Linked DNA regions of Serinibacter salmoneus. The protein of the gene in region 2 interacts with the protein of the main gene of each other region in a pairwise test. Links are inferred from orthologs where the notes say so. Each region holds a gene or a part of one and is shown on either strand. Other genes may lie near its edges. The genes, in order: ATL40_RS06830 and ATL40_RS09410.

Region 1 (3,137 bases), 540 kb from region 2 along the record:
TGACCGGCACCCTGCTCGTGGCCGGCCTCTCCCAGGTGCTGGTTCCGCTGCCGTTCACGCCGGTGCCGCTCTCGCTGGGCACCCTCGGCGCGCTCCTGGTGGGGGCCGCCCTCGGCCCGGCCCGCGCCGCCGCCTCGCTGGGGATCTACCTCGCGGCCGGCATCCTCGGCGTCGGGTGGTTCGCCGGTGGCGCGAGCGGCTGGGCGTTCGCCAGCTTCGGCTACCTCCTGGGGTTCCTCGCCGCCTCGGTCGTGGTGGGGGCCATGGCCCGCCGCGGCGCCGACCGCTCGGTGTGGCGCAGCATCGGGATCGGCCTCATCGGCGGGGCGATCGTCTACGCCTTCGGCGTCCCGTGGCTCATGGTCTTCACCGGCTCCAGCCTCGGTGAGGCCCTGGTGATGGGGGTGGCGCCGTTCGTCCTGGGCGACGCGATCAAGGCGGCGATCGTCGCGATCGTCCTCCCCAGCGCCTGGGCGCTTCTCGCGCGAACGCGCTGAGACAGTGCGCTGACTCACTCCTCCTCGGGCGTGCGCTGGGCCAATCCGGTTGCGGCGTCCGCCTACACTCGATCCACGTGATCACCACCCAGGGCCTAGAGATCCGCATCGGCGCCCGCACGCTGCTGTCCGGAGCCACACTGCGCATCGACAATGGCGACCGTGTGGGGCTGGTGGGGCGCAACGGGGCCGGGAAGACCACCCTGACCAAGATCCTCGCCGGTGAGGGCCAGGCCACCGACGGGATGGTCTCGCGTAGCGACGACGTCGGCTACCTCCCGCAGGACCCGCGCACCGGTGACCTCGAGGTGCTCGCGCGCGACCGGGTGCTCTCCGCCCGCGGCCTGGACGCCACCATGCGCAACATGCGCAAGGCCGAGGAGGCCATCGCCACCGAGACCGGCGCGGCGCGGGAGCGCGCCATGGACCGCTACAGCCGGTTGGAGTCGCAGTTCCTCGCCAAGGGGGGCTGGGCGGCGGAGGCGGAGGCCGCCCGCATCACCAGCAACCTGGGCCTGCCCACGCGCGTGCTCGAGCAGGAGTTGCGCACCCTCTCCGGTGGGCAGCGCCGTCGCGTGGAGCTGGCCCGCATCCTGTTCTCCGGGGCCAGCACGCTGCTGCTGGACGAGCCCACCAACCACCTGGATGCCGACTCCATCGTCTGGCTGCGTGACTACCTGCTGGCCTATCCCGGCGGGTTCGTGGTCATCAGCCACGACGTCGAGTTGCTGCGCGCCACCGTGAACACGGTCTTCCACCTCGATGCGAACCGCGCCCAGATCGACGTCTACAACATGGGCTGGGACCGCTACCTGCAGCAGCGCGAGACCGACGAGAAGCGGCGACGCCGGGAGCGGGCCAACGCGGAGAAGAAGGCCGCCACCCTCATGGCGCAGGCCGACAAGATGCGCGCCAAGGCCACCAAGGCTGTGGCCGCGCAGAACATGGCCCGCCGTGCCGAGCGGCTGCTGGCGGACCTGGAGGACGTGCGCGCCGTGGACAAGGTCGCGCACCTGCGCTTCCCCGACCCCGCGCCGTGCGGCCGCACCCCGCTGCGGGCCTCCGATCTCAGCAAGACCTACGGTTCCCAGGAGGTCTTCACCGGCGTGGACCTGGCGATCGACCGCGGGTCCCGCGTGGTGGTGCTGGGGCTCAACGGTGCCGGCAAGACCACCCTGCTGCGGATCCTCGGCGGTGTGGAGGAGCCGGATACCGGCCAGGTGGAACCCGGGCACGGCCTCAAGATCGGCTACTACGCCCAGGAGCACGAGACCCTGGACACCTCAGCCACCGTGGTGGAGAACCTGCGCCGCAACGCCCCGGACCTCACCGACACCCAGGTGCGCAGCGTGCTCGGCTCCTTCCTGTTCTCCGGGGAGGACGCCGACAAGCCCGCCGGCGTGCTCTCCGGCGGTGAGAAGACCCGGTTGGCTCTCGCGGTCCTCGTGGTCTCCAGCGCCAACGTGCTGCTGCTGGACGAGCCCACCAACAACCTCGACCCCGCCTCCCGGGCGGAGATCCTCGGGGCGCTGCGCACCTTCACCGGTGCCGTGGTGCTCGTGACGCACGACGAGGGCGCCGTGCAGGCGCTGGAGCCCGAGCGGGTGCTGCTGCTGCCCGACGGCGACGAGGACATGTGGAACGCGGACTACGCCGAACTGGTGTCGCTGGCCTGACGCCGCGCGGGCTCCCTCAGGCCGGCAGCGTGCTCCCGGGCGTCCAGGAGCGCGTCCTCTTCCTCCTCGAGCGAGGAGGCTCGGCGCCGTCGTGGGGTCGGGGTGCTCTCCTGCGCTCGGGACGGTCCTTCTTGTTCCGCGGCGTGCTCCGCGGCCTCCTCACGGCCCCGGCGCACGATGATGACCGCTGCCACCGGGATCGCGGCGGCGAAGAACCACCACTGGAACGCGTAGGACAGGTGCGAGCGCAGGCTCGTGCCCGGGTCGGGCAGGGTGCCCAGGGGAGCGGAGGCGGGCACGTCCTCGGCCATGCCGTAGGCGCTGGTGATCAGCGCGTCGGGGTCGACGGCGCCGCCGCCCGTGGACTGCGCCGCCGCGGCCTCGGGGGTCACCCGGAATACCTCACCAGCGGGGTTGGTGCGCTCGTCCTGCTCCTCCCGGGCGCGCAGCCGCACCACGATGCTCTGCTCGCCGTCCGGCACCGCGAGCGCACCCTCGGGCACGCTGCCGTCCTGCCGCCACCACCCGCGATCGACCAGCAGCACCCGGCCGTCCTGCGTCTCGAACAGCGCGAGCGCGTGGGAGGCGTTGGCCCCCTCCACGGGACGGTTGCGCAGTTGGACGCCGGAGTCCGGCACCCAGGAGCCGGTCAGGGTGACCGGGCGCCAGACGTCGTCGGGGTCGAGGTCGTCACCGGGCAGGAGGTCGGCCAGGGGCACCGGGTCCTGCTCGAGGTTGCTCACGATGAGGTTCACCTGCTCGGCGCGGGTGTGGTGTCGGTCCAGTTGCCACAGCCCCAGGCCCACGCAGACGGCGGAGGCGAGCAGCACCAGCAGCGCGCCCCCCAGCACGCGCCATACCCGGCGCCCGTCAGTCATCGCCGACCCGGCCCTCGCCGCGCATCTCGCTCAGCGGTACCACGGTCAGCGGGAAGTCCCGGGCGGCCAGGAAGTCGCGCAGGTGC
Region 2 (4,637 bases):
ACGAGCACGGGGATGTGTGCGCTGGTCGCCGCGTCCAGCATGTTGGCGAGGTTCAAGCGGCTGCGTGCCATCGAGAGGCCGGCGGCGAGGTCGTGAGCGCCGGGGGCGAGCACGAGATAGGTCCCCGCCCCACCCTGCCGCAGGGCGGCCTCCCGCTCCCACCGAGCGGCCAGGTCCGTCGTGGTCTCACCGGGCACCGCGAGAGCAGTGGTGAGAACCTCCAACGGGGGAGTGCGGGCGGCCAGCCGCCCCACCCAACCGAGCGCGCGGGGGTCGCCGAATCCCGTGATCAGTTCGTCCCCGAGGATCACCAGGCGGCGCGCCCCACGCGCGCGATCGGTCGAGCCGGTGCTCACGTCAGCGCGCGAACGCGTCGATCACGAGCTGGCGCTGCTCCGCCTGGCTCACCTTCGCCGAACCCGTCGAGGGAGCGGCCGAGGAGGGCCGGGAGACCCGACGCACCCGCACCCCGTCCATGTACCGGGAGGTGATCCCGGCCAGGTACGGCCACACACCCTGGTTCGCGGGCTCGTCCTGCACCCACACCAGCTCGGCACCGGCGTAGGGCGCCAGCACCGCGCGCAGCGTGGTGGAGTCCAGCGGGTAGAGCTGCTCCAGTCGCACGATCGCGGTCCGGTCGTCCGCGCCGTGCTCGCCCTTGGTCCGTGCCGCGAGGAGGTCGTAGTAGACCCGGCCGGAGCACATCAGGACCCGGTCCACGCGTGCCGGATCGATGGTGTCACCGATCGCGGTCTGGAACGTGCCGGTCGTGAAGTCCTCGACCTGGGAGGTCGCGGCACGCAACCGCAGCAACTGCTTGGGCGTGAACACCACCAGCGGACGGCGCGGGCGGTCGTAGGCCTGGCGGCGCAGCAGGTGGAAGTAGTTCGCCGGGGTCGAGGGCTGCGCAACGACCATGTTCTGCTCGGCGCACAGTTGCAGGAAGCGCTCGATGCGGGCCGAGGAGTGGTCCGGACCCTGGTGCTCGTAGCCGTGCGGCAGGAGCAGGACCACCGAGGAACGCTGGCCCCACTTCTGCTCGGAGGAGGAGATGAACTCGTCCACGATCGTCTGTGCACCGTTGACGAAGTCACCGAACTGCGCCTCCCACAGCACCAGGGCGTCCGGGCGCTCCACCGAGTAGCCGTACTCGAAGCCGAGGGCGGCGAACTCCGACAGGGAGGAGTCGTAGACCCAGAACTTCGCCTGGTCGTCGGAGAGGTACTGCAGCGGCGTCCACTCGGCGCCGGTGCGGTAGTCGTGCAGCACGGAGTGACGCTGCACGAACGTGCCGCGGCGGGAGTCCTGCCCGGCCAGGCGCACCGGGGTGCCCTCGAGCACGAGGGAACCGAAGGCGAGCAGTTCGCCGAAGCCCCAGTCGATGCCGCCCTCGCGGGAGGCGGTGGCCCGTCGCTCCAGCAACTTGGCGAGCTTGGGGTGGACCTCGAAGCCCTCCGGCGGCGCGAGGTGCGCCTCGCCGATGCGGTGCAGCACGCTCTCGGGCACGGCGGTGGACCAGCCGACCATGATGCCGGCGTCCTCGTGCTGGGATTCGGGGACCTCGAGTCCGCCGTCGGTGGTGTTCTCCCGGCGGTCGCCCTCCTTCGTCTCCCGGAAGGCGCGCTCGAGCTCACCCTGGTAGTCCGCGAGTGCCTGCTCGGCCTCCTCCGCCGAGAGGTCGCCACGGCCGATGAGGGACTCGGTGTACAGGGTGCGGACGCTGCGCTTGCCCTCGATGAGGCCGTACATCACCGGCTGGGTCATCGAGGGGTCGTCGCCCTCGTTGTGCCCGCGCCGGCGGTAGCAGACCATGTCGATGACGACGTCCTTGTGGAACTCCTCGCGGAACTCGAAGGCGAGCTGGGCCACGCGGGCCACGGCCTCGGGGTCGTCCCCGTTGACGTGGAAGACCGGGACCTGCAGACCCTTGGCGACGTCGGTGGGGTAGAGGGTGGAGCGGGAGGCGGAGGCCCCCGTGGTGAACCCGACCTGGTTGTTGATGAGGATGTGCACGGTGCCGCCGGTGCGGTACCCACGCAGCTGGGAGAGGTTGAGCGTCTCGGTCACCACGCCCTGGCCGGCGAACGCGGAGTCACCGTGCACGAGGATCGGGAGCCAGGAGAAGCCGTCACCCCCGAGGTCGATGCGGTCCTGCTTGGCGCGGACCACGCCCTCCAGCACGCCGTCCACCGCCTCCAGGTGGGAGGGGTTGGCGGCGAGGTAGACCTGCGCGGTCGAGCCGCTGGGAGCGGTGTAGGTGCCCACGGTGCCGAGGTGGTACTTCACGTCGCCGCTGCCCTGCACCGTCTTCGGGTCGACGTTGCCCTCGAACTCGTTGAAGATCTGCCCGTAGGACTTCCCGGCGATGTTCGCGAGCACGTTCAGGCGCCCGCGGTGCGCCATCCCGATGCCCACACCCTCCAGGCCGTGGTCGGCGGCGGCGCCCAGAAGCACGTCCAGGAGCGGGATGAGGGACTCCCCGCCCTCGAGGCTGAAGCGCTTCTGCCCGACGAACTTGGTCTGCAGGAAGGTCTCGAAGGCCTCGGCCTGGTTGAGCTTGTGGATGATCCGTCGGATCACGCCGGCGTCGGGCTTGGCCCAGCCGGACTCCAGCCGCTCCTGCACCCAGCGCCGCTGCGCAGGATCGTGCAGGTGCATGAACTCCGACCCGATGGTGCGGCAGTAGGCATCCCGCAGCACCGAGAGCACGTCGCGCAGCTTCGCCTGCGCGGTCCCGGCGAATCCGCCGGTGGGGAAGGTGCGGTCGAGGTCCCACAGGGACAGGGAGTGCGTCGCGACGTCGAGGTCGGGGTGTCGGCGCTGGCGGTAGGCCAGCGGGTCGATGTCCGCCATGAGGTGACCACGGCTGCGGTAGGCGTGGATGAGCTCGGCGACGCGCGCCGCCTTGCCGAGGGCCGTGGTGGGGTCCTCCACGATGTCCGTGCCCCAGCGCACCGGCTCGTAGGGCACCCGCAGCGCCGCGAACACCCGGTCGTAGAAACCGTCCTCGCCGAGCAGCTTGGTGTGGATGATGCGCAGGAAGTCGCCGCTCTGCGCGCCCTGGATGATCCGGTGGTCGTAGGTGGAGGTCAGCGTGAGGATCTTGGAGATGCCGAGGTTCGCCAGGGTCTCCGGGGAGGCCCCCTGGAACTCGGCGGGGTACTCCATGGCGCCGACGCCCACGATCGTGCCCTGGCCCTGCATGAGCCGCGGCACCGAGTGCACGGTGCCGATCGTGCCCGGGTTGGTCAGCGAGATCGTGATCCCGGCGAAGTCGTCCGCGGTCAACTTGTTGCCGCGGGCCTTCTTCACGATCTGCTCGTAGGCGGACCAGAACTGCGCGAAGTCCATGCTCTCGGCCGACTTGATCGCCGGGACCAGGAGCTGGCGGGTGCCGTCCGGCTTCGCGAGGTCGATCGCGAGGCCGAGGTTGACGTGCTCGGGTCGCTCGATGGCGGGCTTACCGTCCACCTCGCGGTACCCGGCGTTCATCGCGGGCATGTCCGCGAGCGCCTCGACGAGGGCGAAACCGATGAGGTGGGTGAAGGAGACCTTGCCGCCACGGGTGCGGCGCAGGTGGTTGTTGATGACGATGCGGTTGTCGACCAGGAGCTTGGCCGGGATGGCCCGCACACTGGTCGCGGTCGGCACGGCCAGCGAGGACTCCATGTTCGTGACCACGCGCGCGGCGGGGCCGCGCAACTTCTGCACGCCCGATTCCTGGCCGGAGGTGGAGCGCTGCTGCGTGGTGGAACGGGCGTAGTCCGCCGTCGCCGGCTGCGGCACGGCAGGCGGCAGGTCGGGACGTGTCTGGGGGTCGGTGACCTGCTGGCGCGGGTCGGTGTGCGGCGAGGCGTCGGTCGCGGGAGCCGTCTTCCTGGTCGGCTCGGCGGCCTTCTTGGGTGCGGGAGCGGGCGGTGTGGTGGCGCCCCCGCCCGGCTCGGACGGGCGCTCCGCCTGCGTGCCGGCCGACGAGGTCGCCGCGCGACCGTTCGTGCCCGCGCTGGTGTCGCCCTCGAAGAATGCGCGCCACTGCGGCGTCACCGAGGTCGGGTCCGCCTTCCATGCCTCGCGCTGCTCCTCGATGAGCCAATCGTTGGCCCCGAGTGCCTCGGTGTGGGATGCCGCCCCTGATTCCGTGCTCACGCTCGTCAACTCCATCGCCGTCGTCTGCCTAGAGCATCCTCAAGCCTAGGGCCTCGGCGGGGTCCAGCGGTGCGAATTCGACCTGTTTCGCACCCCGAATCTCGCCATGACCAGGGTCGATGTCGCGGGTTGGGCAAGCGTGCGCCACGGCATGGCAAATCTCCCACATGCCATGGTCAGGAGTCGGTCCGCTGGCCTCCGGCCCGCCCTATCGCGCGGCGGCCGCGGCCCGCCCGCCCGGCGTCGGTCCCTCGATGGGCAGCCGTAGCCGCAGCACCGCACCGGTGGTGCCGGCCGGAGGGGCGACGGCGCGCAGGGTGCCCCCGTGCAGGCCGGTCGCCCACCGGGCGATCGCGAGCCCGAGCCCCGTGCCGCCCGATCCCGCCGGCAGGGTCGGCGCGGTGCCGCGCTCGAAACGCTCGAAGATCCGCTCCCGCGACTCCGCGGGGATCCCGGGGCCCTGGTCGATCACGTCGATCTCGACCTCGCGG

The links.
Region 1: the proteins of ATL40_RS09410 (region 2) and ATL40_RS06830 interact in binary tests that used the Escherichia coli proteins (3 or more experiments, as listed by UniProt). The link is inferred for Serinibacter salmoneus from one-to-one orthologs.

Annotation. Positions count from the first base shown.
Region 1 is NZ_PDJD01000001.1:1,551,062-1,554,198, reverse strand. Bases 42-2,873 are described here. They hold ATL40_RS06830 (ABC-F family ATP-binding cassette domain-containing protein), read left to right. Parts: upstream 42-574; coding sequence 575-2,173; downstream 2,174-2,873. Other genes in these bases: ATL40_RS06825 (SURF1 family protein), read right to left, coding at 2,146-2,873; ATL40_RS06835 (biotin transporter BioY), read left to right, coding at 42-497. In the rest of the region: more of ATL40_RS06835, read left to right, coding at 1-41; more of ATL40_RS06825, read right to left, coding at 2,874-3,051; ATL40_RS06820 (hypothetical protein), read right to left, coding at 3,044-3,137. UniProt on the Escherichia coli protein: Genetic data indicate it may be involved in ribosome assembly or function.
Region 2 is NZ_PDJD01000001.1:2,093,576-2,098,212, reverse strand. The notes cover bases 158-4,489. They hold ATL40_RS09410 (multifunctional oxoglutarate decarboxylase/oxoglutarate dehydrogenase thiamine pyrophosphate-binding subunit/dihydrolipoyllysine-residue succinyltransferase subunit), read right to left. Parts: upstream 4,162-4,489; coding sequence 358-4,161; downstream 158-357. Other genes in these bases: ATL40_RS09405 (HAMP domain-containing sensor histidine kinase), read right to left, coding at 4,355-4,489; ATL40_RS09415 (GDSL-type esterase/lipase family protein), read right to left, coding at 158-356. Outside these bases: more of ATL40_RS09415, read right to left, coding at 1-157; more of ATL40_RS09405, read right to left, coding at 4,490-4,637. UniProt on the Escherichia coli protein: E1 component of the 2-oxoglutarate dehydrogenase (OGDH) complex which catalyzes the decarboxylation of 2-oxoglutarate, the first step in the conversion of 2-oxoglutarate to succinyl-CoA and CO(2).